DNA from 2 places in the Serratia symbiotica genome. Region 1 is predicted to be linked to the other one. Evidence: predicted binding sites of a transcription regulator. Region 1 holds the regulator's gene; the other holds the start of a gene.
The links. The regulator LexA, encoded in region 1, represses DNA repair genes until DNA is damaged. The targets are predictions, from matches to a motif close to TNCTGTATGTACATACAGNA.
Positions count from the first base shown of each region.

Region 2: a site for LexA is predicted at 2,741-2,760, ahead of umuD (translesion error-prone DNA polymerase V autoproteolytic subunit). Genes of this name have one in related genera too.

Region 1 is NZ_CP050855.1:2,894,412-2,898,621, reverse strand. It holds gene plsB (glycerol-3-phosphate 1-O-acyltransferase PlsB) at 1-1,192, opposite strand, end outside; gene SYMBAF_RS14370 (diacylglycerol kinase) at 1,337-1,705, shown strand; gene lexA (transcriptional repressor LexA) at 1,805-2,413, shown strand; gene dinF (MATE family efflux transporter DinF) at 2,526-3,866, shown strand; gene zur (zinc uptake transcriptional repressor Zur) at 4,044-4,210, opposite strand, start outside.
Region 2 is NZ_CP050855.1:851,200-855,409, forward strand. It holds gene traI (TraI/MobA(P) family conjugative relaxase) at 1-883, shown strand, start outside; gene umuC (translesion error-prone DNA polymerase V subunit UmuC) at 912-2,180, opposite strand; gene umuD (translesion error-prone DNA polymerase V autoproteolytic subunit) at 2,204-2,695, opposite strand; gene SYMBAF_RS04475 (DUF7609 family protein) at 2,941-3,321, shown strand; gene SYMBAF_RS04480 (Rpn family recombination-promoting nuclease/putative transposase) at 3,322-4,210, shown strand, end outside.

The DNA of each region.
Region 1 (4,210 bases):
TCTTTGGCTCCAGCAGGCGTCCAGTGCGAGAACGGCCACCCTCCACAAAGTATTCTACCGAATAACCCCGAGTGAACAACTCACCGAGATATTCGCGGAACACCGTGGAGTACAGCTTGTTGCCCTTGAAGGTACGGCGGATGAAGAATGCGCCCAGGCGACGGAAGATCGGCCCGGCTGGCCAGAAGTTGAGGTTGATGCCGGCCGCGATGTGTGGCGGCACCAGCCCTTGATGATACAGCACATAGGACAGCAGCAAATAGTCCATGTGGCTACGGTGGCAGGGTACATAGACGATCTCGTGGCCGTCTTGGGCCAGTTGGCGAACGCGCTCAGCATTGGTAACGTTGATGCCCTGATACAGCCGGTTCCAGGTCCAGCTCAACACGCGGTCGGAAAGGCGCACGGCCTCGTAGGAGAAATCAGCGGCGATCTCTTCCATTAACACGATGGCGTTCTGTCGGGCTTTATCAAGGGAGATTTTCTTGCTGTGTGCTTCGTCTTCGACGGCTTTTTCGATCGCTTTGGAAGCCAGCAGCTTGTTGAATAGATCCTGACGTGCTGGCAGGCTGGGGCCGACTGCGGCCAGACGCTGGCGCGAAAAGTGCATGCGCGCCACGCGTGCCAGTTTCTGCGCGATGGCTTTGTCTGTGCCGTATTCGGAGGCCATGCGGCGCAGCGAAACAGTATTGGAGAAACGTACGAAGCTGTCACGGCCGAGCCACAGCACAGCTAATAATTTCTGCACGCCGTTCAGCAGGCGCAGGTGTGGTGTGCCTTGGCCTTCTCGCCCAGGTGAACGGCCAAACATCACCGAGACCGGCAGCATCTGGATATTGAGACGCGGATTACTGCGGTGCAGATCCAGATAGTCGTGGAACAGCTTTACTGACTCTTCCTTCGGCGTGTAATAACGGAACAGGCGCGGGCCATCGTGAATAAACACGTGGCTCGGCAGCACCGTGCCGTCGATTTCCAATAGGTCAAGAGGATCGGGCAGATCCTGCTCCAGGCACTGAGTGCGTAGCGTCAGCAAATCCGTCTTGGAATTATAAGGCAAAACATACAAAATCGGCCGTGAGGGATCTAATCCTAACTCCCTGACAGGATCTGAAGGGATAACCTTGCTTCTTACCAATAATTTGAGTGGTAAATTCAATAATTTATAATAAATTTTACGCCAACCTGACATAACTACGTGAAGCCTCTTGTTAGCAATGCAACACAAGCATACCAGAAACCGGGTAGCAGATCTGCGGTGTTGGAAAACGAGAGCCGACATCACTAAGTGATCTAGACTCTTTTTATGATTTACCCCTGAGAAAGGCACAGAAACATGGCAAATCAAGCAACCAGCCTGACCCGTATTATTAAAGCCGCTGGCTATTCTTATAAAGGACTTGCCGCTGTTTGGCGGCATGAGGCGGCATTCCGCCAGGAATTGGTGGTGGCCATGCTGGCTATCACACTGGCAATTTGGCTGAATGTAGGTGCGATAGCGCGCATTTTATTGATCGGATCGGTGGTATTGGTGCTGATTGTTGAGATCCTGAACAGCGCGATAGAGGCGGTGATCGATCGGGTAGGTAGTGAATATCATGAACTGTCTGGCCGTGCAAAGGATATGGGGGCAGCGGCAGTGTTGCTGGCGATCGTGTTGGCGCTGTTCGTTTGGGGGTCGATTTTGTTGCAACACTTCATTTGAACGGGGCGTGACACCCTGATTTTATTCATTCGTCGGTTCCCAATTCAGGCATGCCTGTATATACTTACAGCAAAACTGTATAAACGAACAGGGGGTGGAATGAAAGCACTAACTACCAGGCAGCAAGAGGTTTATGAACTGATTCGCGATCATATTTTGCAGACAGGCATGCCGCCGACACGTGCTGAGATCGCTATGCGTCTGGGGTTCCGCTCACCAAATGCCGCCGAAGAACATCTGAAGGCGTTAGCGCGCAAAGGGGTCATCGAGATCATCTCCGGCGCGTCGCGCGGCATACGCCTGCTGATGGAAGATGAAGCAGGTTTACCGCTGATTGGTGGTGTGGCTGCTGGCGAGCCACTGTTGGCTCAACAGCATATTGAAGGCCACTATAAGGTAGATCCTTCCTTATTTAAACCAAACGCGGATTTCCTGCTGCGGGTTATCGGCATGTCGATGCGCGATATCGGCATTTTGGATGGCGATCTGTTAGCGGTACACAAAACTCAGGATGTGCGCAATGGCCAAGTCATAGTGGCGCGCATTGAAGATGAAGTTACCGTCAAACGACTGAAAAAAAGCGGTAACATGGTTGAATTGCTGCCGGAAAACAACGAATTTCAACCGATAGTGGTCGATCTGCGCCAGCAAAATTTCACTATCGAAGGTCTGGCAGTCGGTGTGATCCGCAATGGCGACTGGATTTAAGCGTCACGCCTAACTAAACCGTTGTCCCCTGATTTAACCCGCCCCTGTTTTGGGGCGGTTTCGTTTTACTCCACCTAATGTGGCAACTGCACTACCATGGGAACATTGCATAATGCACCTGATCTCTGCCTTTACCAGCGACACCGATAAAGCCCTGTGGCACCTGGCCCTGCCGATGATCTTCTCCAATATCACCGTGCCGTTGCTAGGGTTAGTGGATACTGCTGTGATCGGCCATCTTGATAGCCCGATCTATTTGGGCGGTGTGGCGATCGGCACGATGGTCAGTAATTTCCTGTTTATGCTGCTACTGTTTCTGCGCATGAGCACTACCGGGTTGGCCGCCCAAGCGCTGGGAGCGCAGAGCCAGCAGAGGCTGGCGCGTGCCTTTATGCAGCCGCTTCTATTGGCACTATTGACCGGGTTGGCAATGGTGCTGCTGCGCCACCCGCTGATTGATTTGGCGCTGCGGATCGTTGGTGGCAACGTTAAGGTACTGGAACAGGCGCGACTGTTTCTGGACATTCGTTGGTTGAGCGCCCCGGCAGTACTGGTCAATATGGTGCTACTCGGCTGGCTGCTCGGCGTGCAGCATGTGCGTGCGCCGGTGATCTTCCTGATTGTCGGCAACCTGCTGAATATTGTGCTGGATATCTGGCTGGTAATGGGACTGGGCTGGAAGGTGCAAGGGGCAGCGATGGCGACTGCCATCTCAGAATATGCCACGCTGCTACTGGGGCTAGGGCTAGCGTGGCGGGTAATGCGCATGCGTGGGATATCGTTGCTGATGTTGCAACAGGCTTGGCGCGGCAACCTTAGGCGCTTGCTGGCCCTAAACCGCGACATCATGTTGCGCTCGTTGCTGCTACAACTGTGCTTCGCCTCGCTGACCCTCTTTGCCGCACGCCTAGGCAGCGAGGTGGTGGCGGTAAATGTGGTATTAATGAACCTTCTGGCCTTCTCCGCCTACGCTTTAGACGGCTTTGCCTATGCGGTTGAAGCACATTCGGGTCATGCCTATGGTGCGCGTGATGACAGCCAACTGAGAAAAATATGGCACGCTGCCTGTCGTCAGGCTTGCCTGGTAGCGTTGGCCTTTGCTGTGCTCTACTTCTTGGCTGGTCAGCAGATAGTGGCGGCCTTGACCTCGCTGCATGAATTGCGTGCGTTGGCTCATCATTATTTGCTGTGGCAGGTTGTCTTGCCGTTGGTTGGCGTGTGGTGTTATTTGCTGGATGGTATGTTTATTGGTGCCAGCCGTGGTGCAGAGATGCGCAACAGCATGGCGGTGGCGGCCGTTGGCTATGTATTGACACTGTTTAGCGTACCGTGGCTAGGCAACCACGGGTTGTGGCTGGCGCTGGCGGTATTCCTCATACTGCGTGGTCTGACGCTGGGCTGGCGCTGGCATCTCCATAGGGTGCATGGCAGTTGGTTTGCAGCACCAGAATGATGGAAATATCTAATACGCATTGATGCTGCCAGAAAAAAGAGGCGGCTGAGAAAGAAGTGAAATCTTGGGGAACTTACAACAAGTAGCGCTAATAGCACCAGAGGCATTCGCGGATTGACGCCTGAAGCTACTATAGCTGGCTTGACGATAGCTACAAAGAGATCCTGTTAGCCCAGCCTATTTCCTTTTGATGGCGATGCTATGGTCGTGTTCGCCACAATCATGCTTGCTGTCGCAAGCTTCAACCTCAACACAGCCAGTACACAGACCGTGTGCTTCCACCACGCTGTGGCGCAGCGCAAACCCTGACTCTTTCGCTAGCTTTTGCAGCGTTTTTTCCACGT
Region 2 (4,210 bases), 1.3 Mb from region 1:
GCGTAGAGAGGCAAGGGCGATCGCCCGCGAGATACTGCGCGCCCGTTTTGAGGCTTATCGTGCCGGGTGGGAAAAACCAGATCTGCGTGTCCGCGCCCGATTCCAGCAAATCTCGTCTCACTGCATCGTGATGAAGGCTCACGTACGCGATACCGTCCGTGATCCGCTGCTGCGCAAGCTGATGTACCGCGTGGCGGAGTTTGAAAAGATGAAGGCGATGGCCGAGTTGCGTCTGCAACTGCGTGAGGAGCGCAGTGCGCTCAGCGATGCAGGCCTGAGCCGTCCCCTCAGCTGGAAGCGCTGGGTGGAGAAGGAAGCGCTGCGGGGGGATGTGGCGGCCCTCAGTCAGCTGCGCGGTTGGGCCTACCGGGAGAAACGCAGGGCGCGCCAGCAGAGAAACGACTGGCCTGAGCCTAATGCCGTTATTCACTATGGGCCGGGTGAGGATGCGCCCACATTCATCACCCGCGAACACGAAACCCGTCTGCTGCATGATGGCACCGTCAGCTACCTGCTTGACGGGAAGCCTGCTGTCACAGATTTCGGTGACAGGGTTGAGGTGTATGCCGCACCAGACAGTCAGGCAGACCGCTTCAACAACGATTTGGCTGCCGAGTTAACCGCGTGGCGAAGTGGCGACAATGCGGTGGTGAAGGGTGAGCGGACGGCCGCTAATCGGGTGCTTTATTCCGGTGTCATTCGCAACCTCACCAAACACGACGGGCATGTTTTTACCGTTAGCGATCGCCAGCAGATGGCCATCGTACGAGCGACACAAGATAACCTGCGGAATGGTGAGGTGAAAACCGACCCGCGTCAGGCTGAGTCCGCCCAGCGCGATGACCTGAATGTGCGCTCTAAACGAGATTTTCCACGGCCCTGATGTCCCGAATCTTTTGTGCATACAAAAATCAGGCTTTAACGACAGGAATATCCTGCAGACGCGTGGTGTAGGCTGGTGACAGCCATTTTCGTTGCATCTTCCAGGTCTCTGGCCGTTCGGGCATGCCCTGTCCCCCAAACCAGATTGTCCGGCCTCGCTGATTAAGGCTGTCGAGCAGTTGCATCAGGCGTTCGCTGTGCGGCCGTGGCGGGGTATCGTCGAACAGACCATACTGGGTCATCCCCGAGCAGGTGAACTCCCCGAGCATGACGCCGCACCGGTGGTAACGATGCCCTGGCCTGAAAATGCGCGCCAGTGCCTGACGGGCAGCGCGGATGATGTCCCTGCTGTCCTGGGTGGGTGTCGTCAGCCGGGTCGTGGCCTGATTGCTGTAGCCGGTTCCACCCACCGTGAATGGGCTGGTTGCCACGAATACCGATACATGTCGGCAATACTGACGTTCACCGCGCAGCTTTTCCGCTGCCCGTTCGGCGTGGGCGCAGATTGCCTGACTGACGCTATCAAGGTCAGTTGTTTTTTCACCGAACGAGCGCGAACAGACTATCTGCTCTTTCGGTGTGGCAAATTCCTCGAGGGACAGGCAGGCGATGCCGTTCAACTCACGCACCGTGCGCTCCAGTACCACCGAGAATCGGCGACGGGCGATGGCCGGGGGCAAGTCCGCCAGTTGTAGCGCCGTGGTTATCCCCATCATCGACAGATGCCTGGCGATGCGATGCCCGACTCCCCACACTTCCGAGACCGGCACGTGTGCCATCAGGCGACGCTGTCTTGCGGTGGCACTCAGGTCAACAACACCCCCGGTCTTTCGCCAGGTCTTGGCGGCATGGTTGGCCAGTTTGGCCAACGTTTTGGTTGGAGCGATGCCCACGCCAACGGTCAGATGCGTGCAGCGGCGTACCGTTTCACGGAGCTGTTTTCCCAGGGGTTCCAGTGTGGTGAGTGGCAGGCCGGTCAGGTCACAAAATGCCTCGTCAATGGAATAGACCTCAACGCGCGGCGTCAGCTGGGCCAATAGGGTCATTACCCGGTGGCTCATGTCGGCGTAGTAGGCGTAATTACTGGAGAAGGCAATACAGTGTTTCTTTTCAGCCTCCGCTCTTACCTTGAACCAGGGTACGCCCATTTTTATGCCAAGGGCTTTGGCCTCCTGACTGCGTGCCACCACGCATCCGTCGTTGTTCGACAGTACCACCACGGGTTTACCGCGCAAGTCGGGTCGAAACACCGTCTCGCAAGAGGCATAAAAGCTGTTGACGTCAACCAGGGCAAACATGGCTTAACAGGCGTTGGCAAGGGTCAAAGCGTGTGGATAGCGTAGCGAACCACGCCAAAGATGACCGTCTCCATGTCCTCATTATCCACGTCGATGGGCGCAAAGGCTGGGTTGGCCGGCAGCAGTAACGGGCGGGGATGCAATTGCAGGCATTTGCAGGTGAATGCGCCATCGACCGTCGCAATGACGATGTCACCGTGCCGTGCCGGGTAACAGCACTCAACGACCAGCAGGTCGCTGTCGAGAATACCGGCGTCCCGCATTGAATGGCCTTCGGCTCGCACCAGGTAGGTACTTTCCGGGAAACGGATGCAGATATCATCCAGTGACAGACGTTGTTCCAGGTAGTCCTGAGCGGGCGAGGGGAAGCCACAGGCGATACCGGTATCATAGAGTCTGACCCCTGTCTGGCGCTGAGGGGAGGGGGCTGTTTTACCTGGATGAACGCCGGGTCGCTGAACTGCTGGCGTGGTGGGGAGGGCCATCGCGGTGATGGTCTGGGAGGTGTTGCTCACAATGTGTACTTTCCTGGTCAGAATTTTACTTAAGCATTAATATTGTACTGGACGTATAAACAGTATAATATTGCGCAACCGGGCGTAAGCTGCACTTAAGTCCAGGGTGTATACTGGCGAGATTATCCACAGATATGTTGCAAAACCCGTGTATAACTGGATGGAGAAAGTGGGCATGCCCAGGAGGCCGTTGTCCTTCAGTGATGCGCAGGTGTTGCGCAATGATGGTCACTCACAGGTGCTCAATGGCACGGACTATGCGATACTTTGGTCACATTACCCCGCCAGCTGAAAAATTGATGACTGACCACCCTGTCCAGCCAGAGAGTGCTGAAGACGAGATTATCGATATCGACACCGAGGCGTTTGCTCATACCGTCGCCATGATGGTGCTGCTCAAGCCCGGCATGTCCCATACCCACTCGGAGCCACTCTCCCCCGACTGTGCCGCCGGACAACTTGTCCAGGACGTCAACAGTCTGAAAAAACGCGCCCGCCGCCTGCTGGTACCCGCCATGCACGAAGCCACCAAACGTACCGGCCAGGTCTATAATATCGAGAGCAGCCTGGTGCTTTACCCGTCAGGCCGCCTGTTCGCCCAGGCCATCGTCACCCGAAGCAGGTAACTGATGAGCAAAACGACCCCCATTCCCCATGACGCCGTGTTCAAGCAGTTTCTGACCCATCCGGAAACAGCGCGTGACTTCCTGCAATTGCATTTGCCGCCGGCAGTGCTCACACACTGTGACTTGAGTACGTTAAAGCTGGAATCGGGCAGCTTTGTTGAAGAAGATTTGCGTGCCTATTATTCCGATGTGCTCTATTCACTCAAGGCGGGGAAGGGTATCGGCTTTGTCTATTGCCTTATCGAGCACCAAAGTTCCCCTGATAAGAATATGGCCTTTAGGTTGATGCGATACAGTATCGCGGCGATGCAACGCCATCTTGATGCGGGTAACGAGCAGTTGCCTCTGGTGGTTCCACTGCTGTTCTATCACGGTCAGGTGACGCCTTATCCGTACTCGATGCGCTGGCTGGATGAGTTTGGTGACCCCGAACTGGCCACACAGCTTTATGCGGGAGCGTTTCCCCTGGTCGATGTCACAGTCATCCCGGATGAGCAAATCATGCAGCATCGCCGTATGGCCATCCTGGAGCTTTTACAGAAACACATCCGTCAGCGCGACCTGGCTGACCTGCTGGAACAACTGGTCACGTTGCTGCTGTCCGGATATACTACGCAGGAGCAACTGACATCATTGATGAATTACATGCTACAGGTTGGTGACACGGCAGCCCCGGAGACGTTTATCCGCGAACTGGCGCGTCGTGCGCCACAACATGAGGAGGTGCTTATGACCGTTGCACAAAAACTGGAACTTAAAGGGATTGAAAAAGGGCGTCAGGAAGGCATTCAACTTGGCGAAGCTAGAGGCCGCCAAGAAGGCCGTCAAGAAGGCAAGCTTGCCGTTGCCCGCACAATGCTGACCAACGGTCTTGATCGCAACCTGGTCA